2 regions of the Rhodoferax sp. GW822-FHT04A08 genome follow, and region 2 is predicted to be linked to the other one. Evidence: riboswitches for the same ligand, from Rfam matches in the RefSeq annotation. Region 2 holds a riboswitch; the other holds the start of a gene.
The links. A riboswitch is a leader RNA that binds a small molecule or an ion and turns the genes downstream of it on or off. The one in region 2 is predicted to bind S-adenosylhomocysteine.

Region 1: it holds a riboswitch for S-adenosylhomocysteine, as region 2 does, so the genes downstream of both, ahcY (adenosylhomocysteinase) here and metH (methionine synthase) in region 2, are expected to answer to the same signal.

The regions. Positions count from the first base shown of each region.
Region 1 is NZ_JBXAMW010000002.1:376,776-382,179, forward strand. Features, by position in the region: gene AC1RMF_RS06295 (methylenetetrahydrofolate reductase) at 1-605, opposite strand, end outside; gene AC1RMF_RS06300 (TlyA family RNA methyltransferase) at 652-1,485, opposite strand; gene ahcY (adenosylhomocysteinase) at 1,510-2,964, opposite strand; S-adenosyl-L-homocysteine riboswitch at 3,040-3,129, opposite strand; gene AC1RMF_RS06310 (substrate-binding domain-containing protein) at 3,176-4,189, opposite strand; gene AC1RMF_RS06315 (alpha-glucosidase family protein) at 4,214-5,404, opposite strand, start outside.
Region 2 is NZ_JBXAMW010000014.1:51,252-56,655, reverse strand. Features, by position in the region: gene metH (methionine synthase) at 1-2,475, opposite strand, end outside; S-adenosyl-L-homocysteine riboswitch at 2,497-2,577, opposite strand; gene AC1RMF_RS21225 (homocysteine S-methyltransferase family protein) at 2,587-3,633, opposite strand; gene AC1RMF_RS21220 (FAD-binding oxidoreductase) at 3,718-4,818, opposite strand; gene AC1RMF_RS21215 (aromatic ring-hydroxylating oxygenase subunit alpha) at 4,829-5,404, opposite strand, start outside.

The DNA of each region.
Region 1 (5,404 bases), on a different contig from region 2:
GTGATCGGCATGATGCCCGGGATCAGTGGAATTTCCACGCCTCTGGCGCTGACCTCGTCGCGGAAACGAAAGTACGCATCGGCATTGAAGAAGTACTGCGTGATGGCCGAATTGGCACCGGCCTGGGCCTTGATCACGAACGCTTCCAGGTCGGCGGCGGGTGATTTTGCCTGGGGATGCACCTCCGGATAGGCTGCCACCTCCACCGAGAAGAAGTCGCCCGTTTCCTCGCGGATAAAGCGCACCAGGTCGCTGCCATGGCGAAAGTCTCCGGCAATGCCGTAACCACTGGGCAGGTCGCCACGCAAGGCCACGATGCGCTTCACGCCCATGGCCTTGAGCTGGGCCAGCTGTTCGCGAACGGACGCCTTGCTGGCACCAATGCAGGACAGATGCGACGCAGCGGCCATGCCTTCGGACACCATTTCGCGCAGCGTGCTGAACGTGCCTTCCTGCGTGGTGCCACCGGCACCAAAGGTCACAGAGCAGAACTCGGGATTCAAAACATACAAGTCCTTGCGGATGCCGGCCATCTTGGCCGCCACTTCGGGACTCTTGGCCGGGAAGAACTCCAGGCTCAGGGGAACGCGCTTGTTCGCGGTCATAACCATCTCCTACCTCACCGGGCACAGCATGCTGCCGTGCCGGGTTTCATTCAGCCACGTGGGTGGCGCAAATAAAAAACTCGCGGTTGCCGTCGCCGCCTTCAATGGGCGAGTCGAACCACGCGGTAACAGTCAAACCCAGAGCGGCGCACGCTTCACGCAAACGCTGCTCCACGATGACGTACATGGCTGGATCTTTGACAATGCCGCCCTTGCCGACTTGGCCGGGCTGCAACTCAAACTGGGGTTTCACCAGGGTCAACAAAGTACCACCGGGCTTGAGCAGAGGCACGATGGCTGGCAGGACCAGGGTTTGGGAAATAAAGGACAGATCGGCCACGATCAGGTCGAACTCCGGCGCAAATTCCGACGCGGTTTCACCCGCGTCCTCGGCGTCTTCGTCCTCTTCAAACTGGCCGTCTTCGCCCGTGCTGTCCTCGTAGGCCTGGATCAAATCCTCGGCCGTGAGCGCACGCGCATTCACCTTTTCCACACACAGCACACGGGGGTCGGTACGCAGCGCGGGATGCAACTGGGCACTGCCCACATCCACACCAACCACCGACTTGGCACCCTGCTGCAGCAGACAATCCGTAAATCCCCCGGTCGATTGACCGACATCCAGGCAGGCAAACCCTTGAACCGATAGACCGACCTTTTTCAGCGCGGCTTCCAGCTTGAGCCCGCCACGCGACACGTAGCGCGCCTCGGAGTCGTCTAGCAGACGCACTTCGGCGCCCTCAGGCAACTCGTCACCGTTCTTGACGACGCGCTTCCAGCTCTCACCCTGACGCCATTCGACGCCATTGGCAATCAGCCGTTGTGCCTGTGAGCGGGTGCTGGCCAGCCCCCGCTGCACCAGCAGTTGGTCTATTCGCATAAGGTTTGCTAAGAAGACCTGCGCTTAATAGCGGTAGGTTTCTTTCTTGTACGGACCGGACTTGCTCACGCCAATATAGGCGGCTTGCGCGTCGGTCAGCTCGGTCAGCATGGCGCCCACCTTCTTCAGATGCAAACGGGCGACCTTCTCGTCCAGATGCTTGGGCAACACATAGACCTTGCCAACCTTGTATTCCTTGGGCTTGGTGAAGAGTTCGATCTGCGCAATGGTCTGGTTGGCGAAGCTGGACGACATCACGAAGCTGGGGTGACCGGTGCCGCAGCCCAGGTTCACCAAGCGGCCCTTGGCCAACAGGATGATGCGCTTTTCAGGCTTGCCGTTCTTGCCCTTGGTAGCAGGGAAAATCACATGATCCACCTGGGGCTTGATCTCTTCCCACTTGAGCTTTTCCAGGGAGGCGACGTCGATTTCGTTGTCGAAGTGACCGATGTTGCAGACGATGGCCTGGTCCTTCATGGCCGCCATGTGCTTGTAGGTGATGACGTCCTTGTTGCCGGTGCAGGTCACAAAGATGTCGGCCTTGTCGGCAGCGTATTCCATGGTCACGACCTTGTAGCCTTCCATGGCGGCTTGCAGGGCGTTGATGGGGTCGATTTCGGTCACCCACACCTGGGCAGACAAGGCGCGCAGGGCCTGGGCGGAGCCCTTGCCCACGTCACCGTATCCCACGACGCAGGCTACCTTGCCGGCAATCATCACGTCGGTCGCGCGCTTGATGGCATCCACCAGCGATTCACGGCAGCCGTACAGGTTGTCGAACTTGCTCTTGGTCACCGAGTCGTTCACGTTGATGGCGCGGAATGCCAGGGAGCCCTTGGCGGCCATTTCTTCCAAGCGCATCACGCCGGTGGTGGTTTCTTCGGTGACACCGATGATGTTCTTCAGGCGACGGCTGTACCAGGTGGGGTCCACCTTCAGCTTGGCCTTGATGGCGTTGAACAGGCAGATCTCTTCTTCGCTGCCGGGCTTGGCCAGGACCTTGATGTCCTTCTCGGCCTTGGCGCCCAGGTGCATCAGCAGGGTTGCATCGCCACCGTCGTCCAGAATCATGTTCGGGCCTTCGGTCTTGGAACCCTTGGGGCCGAATTCAAAAATGCGGTGGGTGTAATCCCAGTAGTCGGCCAGGGTTTCACCCTTGTAGGCGAACACCGGGGTGCCCTTGGCAACCAGTGCGGCAGCTGCGTGGTCTTGGGTAGAGAAGATATTGCAGGAAGCCCAGCGCACTTCGGCGCCCAGGGCTTGCAGTGTTTCCACCAGCACGCCGGTCTGGATGGTCATGTGCAGGGAGCCGGTGATGCGCGCGCCCTTGAGCGGTTGCGACTTGGAGAACTCCTCACGGATGGCCATCAGGCCTGGCATTTCGGTCTCGGCAATGGTCAGCTCTTTGCGACCCCACTGAGCCAGGCTCAGGTCGGCAATCTTGAAATCTTCGGTCTTGGCAGGCTTGGTAACGCTCATGGTTCACTCCAAAAGTTAATTTGAAAGCCACTGAACGCAGGGAAAACTCTGGGAGGGAGCTCACCCGGCAAATGCAGTGGGTGAGCGCCGTTGAGACAGCAGCCAGAAGGGCCGCCGGGTCCGAGCCTCATTCACTGTGCGTGAACTGCAACGCTCCTCGGAAGCCGCAATTATAGGCGCATGCGGCGCGGCGCGGCCCAACCAGCAGTTTTCAGTCTCTGGGGCCGGTTGTCTGACCCACCACCAGCTCGGGCTGGCGCAGAACCTGATAAGGCCCGGAGAGAGGGTCACGCAACACCTGCAGCACCATTTCGGCCATGGTCGTTCCGGTGTTGTGCGCGGTAGGCTGGGTCACCATGGTGGCGTCCAGCCCAGCCAGTAGCGAATCGGCAGGAATCACGCCGTGCACCACCACAGACACTTCCTTGCCCAGGGTGACCCCCATGTCCATCAGGCCCCGCATCACGCCGATGCCGCCCAGGTTGTTGTCCACCACGATGGCTGTAGGCGGATGGGCCAGCCCCATCAGCGCCTGCACAGCAGCCCGTCCACCGCGGCGATCCACGGCAGGCCCTGAGAGCCAGGCGGGGTCGAAAGACAAGCCAGCTTGTGCCATGCCCCGCATGAAGCCGGTATGGCGCTGCATCGCAAAATTCAATTCCAAGGGCGAATGCACATAGGCGATGTCGGTATGCCCCAGGCCGTTCAGATGCTGCACTGCCTGCCTGCTGCCTTCTTCATTGTCGAAGTCGAACCAGGAAAAGTCGCCGCAATCCCCCGTACGGCCATAGGCCAGAAAAGGATAGCCCTGCTTGCGCAGGTAGGTCACCCGCGGGTCCTGCACGCGGGTGTTGGGCAACACCACCGCATCTACGCGCCCGCCGCGAAACAGGCGATCGTAAATATCCAGATCCTGCTCATCTCCGGCCACCGCCAGTATCAGGTCATAGTGGTCGGTATGCAGCCGCTCGGCCAAACCACCGGCCATGTCCAGAAACTGCGGATTGCCCAGGTACTCCACGCCGGCGGAATACACAATGCCCACAGCCTCGGTGCTACCGCGCACCAGCCTGCGTGCGCCCGCATTGGCGCGGTAGCCCATGGCCTTGGCGGCCTCTTCCACGCGTTGCCGGGTCTGGGCGTTGACGTCCTGGTAGCCGTTCAGGGCACGGCTAACGGTGGACGTGGAAAGCCCCAGTTCCTTGGCAAGGCTTTTGATGTTCATGCGGGTATGTAGGTTATCCAATGCTCATTCCAGTTGCGCAAACAGGCCACCCCACGGTGCCAACTCCAGCTTGGGCGCATTCCATGTTGCGCCGCCCAGTTTGCTGTCTTGCAGTATCCGGGCAATTTTGCAGCCTTCGGGCAATGCATAGCTTGCGGGCTTGTCGCTGAAGTTGAACACGCACAGCAGACGCTGCGTGTCGGTGGAGCGCACAAAGGCGAACACCTGCGGATGCACGTCCAGCAACTGCATGTCGCCATCCAACAGTGCAGGCTGGGTCTTGCGCCAGCGCAGCAGGTGGCGATAGAAATGCAGCAATGAACCCGAGGCCGCATCCTGCTTGTCCACGGCCAGATTGCGATGGGTCTCTGCCACCGGCAGCCATGGCTTCGCTGTAGCCTTGCCGGCAGGCGAAAAGCCCAGGTCGGCTGCCGCACTGTTCCAGGGCATGGGTGTGCGACAACCGTCACGCCCCTTGAACTCGGGCCACATGGTGATGCCATAGGGGTCCTGCAGATCTTCGAAGGCAATCTGCGCCTCGGGCAATCCCAGCTCGTCTCCCTGGTAGATGCAGGATGATCCGCGCAAGCTGGTCTGCATGGCCACTGCGAGTTTCAGCAGGGCCACGTCCGGCGTGGCTCCACCCCAGCGCGTGGCGTAACGCGGCACATCGTGGTTGGACAGCGCCCAGCAGGGCCAGCCCCCTTCCGAGATGCGTCCGAAGCGGCTGAGAAAGGTATGGAGAAAGCTGGAGGAGTGCTCCGTTCCCAAGAGATCAAAGCAATACGCCATATGCAACTTGTCGCCACCACGCGTGTACTCGGCCAGACGGGCTAGGCCATCGTCGTCGCCGATTTCACCCACCATGGTGGTGTTGGGGTATTGGTCCAGCAGAGTGCGCAACTTGCGCAGGAACTCCAGGTTCTCGGGCTGGCTCTTGTCATACTTGTGCCACTGCCAGCCGTAGGGATTGACAGCACTCACCGCAGCGTCTTCACTCACCGGGCGACCGCGTGGCGGGTTGTTGCGCAACTGGGCGTCGTGCACATAGAAGTTCACGGTATCCAGCCGGTAACCATCAACACCCAGATCCAGCCAGAACTTCACGGTTTCCAACAGCGCGCTCTGCACCTCGGGGTTGTGGAAGTTCAGGTCCGGCTGGCTGGTCAGGAAGTTGTGCATGTAGTACTGGCAGCGGCGCGTGTCCCATTGCCA
Region 2 (5,404 bases):
ACGTATGCCACGGTAGCGCTCGCTGATCATGGCCTCCATATCCAGGTTTTCATCTGGCGCATAGCCCCACCAGTCGGTGCGTACCCGGTGGTGCAGGCATTCGGCAAGGGCCTCTGCCAGACGGTCCGCAATGGCCTTGAACATGATGGCGCTGTAGTCGTCGTGTGCGTCCATGAAGATCTGCTCGCGTTTCTCAGCGCCAATACCGGCCGTCACGGCAAACACGCCCACATAGTCCGGCGCAACACCTTTGGGTGCGACAAAGTCCGCCAGGCAGCGGCTGGGTCGCATGACGCCATCGATTTCCTGCTTGGGCGACTGCTGGCGCAAGCCGTACCAGGTCATGGCCACCTGGCTGCGCGACTCATCGGTGTAGAGCTCTATGTCGTCGTCATGCACCGTGTTGGCCGGGTACAGCCCAAGCACCGCATTCGCCGTCAGCCAGCGGCCATCAATGGCCCGCTTGAGCAATGCCTGCCCGTCGCGCAACACCTGCTGCGCCTGCACGCCCACCACCTCATCCTGCAGGATGGCGGGGTACGGACCCGCCAGATCCCAGGTCTGGAAGAACGGCCCCCAGTCGATGAAGCGTGCCAGCTCGCTCAGGTCAAAGTTGCGAAACACGCGTCGGCCAATGAACTTGGGGCGGGTGGGCTGGAAGGCCGTCCAGTCCAGCGGCATCTTGTTGGCGCGCGCGCGCTCCAACGACCACAACACAACCTGCTTTTTGTTGGCGTGCTGTTCGCGGACCTTGTCGTTGTCCGCAGCCAGCGTCTCCAGGTAGCTGGCCGCCTGCTCGCCCAGCAGGCTTTGCGCCACGCCCACGCTGCGCGAGGCGTCCGGCACATAGACAACCGGTCCCTCGTAATGCGGCGCAATCTTGACCGCTGTATGCACCCGACTGGTGGTGGCGCCACCAATGAGCAGCGGAATCTTGCGGATGCGGAAGTAGTCATCCTTCTGCATCTCGCCAGCCACATAGGCCATCTCTTCCAGACTGGGAGTGATCAGCCCGGACAGGCCGATCATGTCGGCACCCTCCACCTTGGCGCGGGCCAGGATTTCGTGGCAGGGCACCATCACGCCCATGTTGACCACTTCGAAGTTGTTGCACTGGAGCACCACGGTCACGATGTTCTTGCCGATGTCATGCACATCACCCTTGACGGTGGCAATGACGATCTTGCCCTTGGCCTTGGCTTCCCCGCCCGCTTCCACCATCGCGGCCTTTTCGGCCTCGATGTAGGGCAACAGGTGCGCCACGGCCTGCTTCATGACGCGTGCGCTCTTGACCACCTGAGGCAGGAACATCTTGCCCTGGCCAAACAGGTCACCCACCACATTCATGCCGTCCATGAGCGGGCCTTCGATGACATGCAGCGGTCTCCCGCCCTGGGCCAGCAAGTCGCGATAGGCCTCCTCGGTATCTTCGGTGATGAAATCGGTGATGCCATGCACCAGCGCATGGCTGAGCCGCTGCCCGACCGACACGGGTGCGTCCGGCGTTCCGCGCCAGTCCAGCCTGCGGCTCTCGTCGCGCGCGGCACCACGTGTGCTCTCGGCAATTTCCACCAGGCGCTCACCGGCATCGGCACGGCGGTTGAGCACCACGTCCTCGACGCGCTCGCGCAGCTCGGGTGCCAGTTCGTCATACACACCCACCATGCCGGCATTGACGATGCCCATGTCCATTCCCGCCTGGATGGCGTGGTACAGAAACACCGTATGGATTGCCTCGCGCACCGGGTCATTGCCGCGAAAGGAAAAGCTGACGTTGGACACGCCGCCCGACACCTTGGCGCCCGGCAGGTTCTGCTTGATCCAGCGGGTGGCTTCGATGAAGTCCACCGCGTAGTTGTTGTGCTCCTCGATGCCGGTGGCAATGGCAAAGATGTTGGGATCAAAAATAATGTCTTCGGGTGGGAAACCCACCTCATCGACCAGGATGCGATAGGCACGCGCACAGATGTCGATCTTGCGCTGGTAGGTGTCGGCCTGGCCCTGCTCGTCAAAAGCCATCACCACCGCCGCCGCACCGTAGCGCCGCACCAGCTTGGCCTGCTGCTTGAATGCCTGCTCGCCCTCTTTCATGCTGATGGAGTTGACGATGGATTTGCCCTGCACACAACGCAGGCCGGCTTCGATCACGCTCCATTTGCTGGAGTCAATCATGATGGGCACGCGCGAAATGTCGGGCTCGCTGGCGATCAGCTGCAGAAACCGCACCATGGCAGCCTGGCTGTCGAGCATGGCCTCGTCCATGTTGATGTCGATGATCTGTGCGCCGTTTTCGACCTGCTGGCGTGCCACGGCCAGGGCCTGCTCGAACTCGCCGTTGAGAATCATGCGGGCAAAGGCCTTGGAGCCCGTCACATTGGTGCGCTCACCAATGTTGACAAACAGGGTATCCGCGTTGATGACAACCGGCTCCAGGCCGGACAGCATCATGGGTGCGAGGTATTGAGAACGAAGCATGTGACTCACCGATGTAGGAATATCAGGTGAGCGTCGTTGCAATGAAAGTGCAGATCCAAGCCTGGTGGGGCCCTCGCCCGCACTGCAACGCTCCTTGGATGAGCGGCGATTCTAACGGTAGAAAGCCGCCTGGTGCAGCGTGCGCGGAGAAAACGGGCTGACTTCCCGGGCAATCGCGCTGATGTGCTGGGGCGTGGTGCCGCAACAGCCGCCCACGATGTTGACCAAGCCCTCCTGCGCAAATTCGTGCAGCAGCCGGCTGGTGACTTCCGGTGTCTCGTCGAATCCGGTCTCCGCCATGGGGTTGGGCAGACCTGCATTGGGGTAGCAACTGATGAAGGTGTCGGGTGCCGCCCGGTGCAGTTCCTGGATGTAAGGGCGCATCAGCGCCGCACCCAGCGCGCAATTCAGTCCGACCGCCAGGGGCTGTGCATGGCGTACGCTGTGCCAGAAGGCGGTGACGGTCTGGCCGCTCAGAATGCGCCCCGACGCATCCGTCACCGTGCCGCTGATGATGATGGGCAGGCGCTCGCCTGAGTCCTCGAAATAGCGGTCAATGGCAAACAGGGCCGCTTTGGCATTCAAGGTATCGAAGATGGTTTCGACCAGCAGCACATCGGCCCCGCCCTCAACCAGCGCACGGGTCTGCTCGTAGTAGGCCACGTTGAGCTGTTCAAAGTCGATATTGCGTGCACCCGGATCATTCACATCCGGGCTGATGCTGGCGGTCTTGGGTGTGGGGCCCAGTGCGCCCACCACAAAGCGCGGCTTGTCCGGCGTGGAAAACTTGTCGCATGCTGCGCGGGCCAGGCGGGCCGATGCCGCATTCATTTCAACGGCCAGGTCCGCCATATCGTAGTCGGCCTGCGCAATCGTCGTGGCCCCGAAGGTATTGGTTTCAATCAGATCGGCGCCGGCTGCCAGATAGCCTTCATGGATATCGGAAATGATGTCGGGGCGGGTCAGGCTCAGCAACTCGTTGTTGCCCTTCACGTCCTTGTGGAAATCCTTGAAGCGCTGGCCCCGGTACTGTGCTTCGCTCAGCTTGAAACGCTGGATCATGGTGCCCATGGCGCCGTCCAGAATCATGATCCGCTGGTCCAGAATCTCGGGCAGCTGCTGGGCGCGGGTGTAGCGCGAAGGCGTGGAGGTTTGCATCAACTCTTTCATACAGATACGGGATGGTCGCAGGCCATGCTCTCACGGCCTGCGATTGCGGCCCGTAGTGTACGCAAACGGGACTCAGGCCTCTATTTCCAGCGCGGTTGTGGGTCTTGCACAGCAGGCCAGGATGTAGCCCTCCGCGATGTCTTCGTCCAGAATGCCGCCGTTGTGGCTCATGGAGACCTCGCCGGATATCTTGCGCACCCGGCAGGTGCCGCAAATGCCCGATTCGCAAGCTGCAGAAATGCGAACGCCACTGGCACGCGCCGTTTGCAGAACCGTTTTCCCGGGCAGGCACTCCCCCTGCAGGTTGGAGTCCATGAAGCGAATGGGCAATGTCGCCGGTGCCGCTTGCTGGGCTTCACCCGCGGCGGCGTGCGTGCCAAGCACTTCGGCTTCGGCTGCACCAAAACTCTCCTGGTGGTAGCGCGACATATCAAATTGCGCAGACTTCAGCATGCCTTGCACGGTGCGCATGAAGGGATCGGGGCCGCAGCAGAACACCTCACGTTGCTGGATATCGTGCGCCATCTGTGTGAGTGGCAGCGCATCAATGCGCCCGACAAAGCCCGGCCAGCTTTCCCGCAACGACCTTTGCTCCACCAGGAAGCGCAGCGACAGGCCCGGCATCTGACTGCCCAGCAACTCCAGTTCCCGTCGGAAGACAATCTCTTCCGGCGCGCGAGCGCAGTTCACGAACACCACATCGGCGCCGGGCGCGCAGTCGTACAGCCAGCGCAGCATCGACATCATGGGCGTGATGCCCGAGCCCGCCGAGATGAACAGGTACTTTGCCGCCGGATGCTTGTGCAGCGTGAAGTCGCCGTACGGCCCCATGGCCTTGAGCCGGGAACCTGACTTCACGTTGTCGAACATCCATTGCGTTCCTACGCTACCGGGCTGTGCCTTCACTGTCACCGCTATGGCATGGGGCCGCGACGGACTGGACGACAGGGTGTAGGTCCGGTTCAGAACGCCGTCCTGCGCCGGCAGCTGCAGCGTAATGAATTGCCCGGGCTTGTAACGAAACCAACTAAGCGTGTCGGAACGGAACGTGAAGGTCTTCACCCCCGGCGCCTCGTCGACGACGGAGATCACCTCCAGCCCTTGCTGACTGTCGTTCCAGGGCTCCATCTCATCAAGTGTCCGGAAATTGCCTGCATGCGTCACAGCGTTCATCTCATGCTCCTCAAACTACCTTACCCAGCTTGGGCTTTTCGATTTCGGCCAGACGTTGCGCCATGAAGCCGGCGTACCAGTCCACAAACTGGACCACGCCGCCTTCGTGCATCTCGGAATAGGGGCCCGGCTCATAGGCTGGCGACTTGATGCCAAACGCGTTCTCTTCGACGATGCGCCGGTCTTCGTCATTGGTCTCGATCCAGACCTTGGTCAGTTCCTTGAGGTCGTAGTCGACCCCTTCGACCGCGTCCTTGTGCACCAGCCATTTGGTGGTGACCGCCGTCTCCGTGGCACTGATGGGCATTACCCGGAAGGTGACCGCATGGTCGCCCAGCACATGGTTCCATGTGGTGGGATAGTGGAACAGCAGCAGCGTTCCAATGCGGTCCGTAGAGACACCGTCAGACAGATTGTTGCGTACCGCACGCTGGCCACTCATGGTGTAGCTGACACTGTCACCCAACAACGGCGCGCGGCTTGTGCGGTACTGTCCGGCCTGGTCTATGCGAAAACGCGAAGGCAGACCTGCCGCCTCGCAGCGGTCCCAATGCGCCAACATCTCCGGATCGTTTTCCGCGCCCTC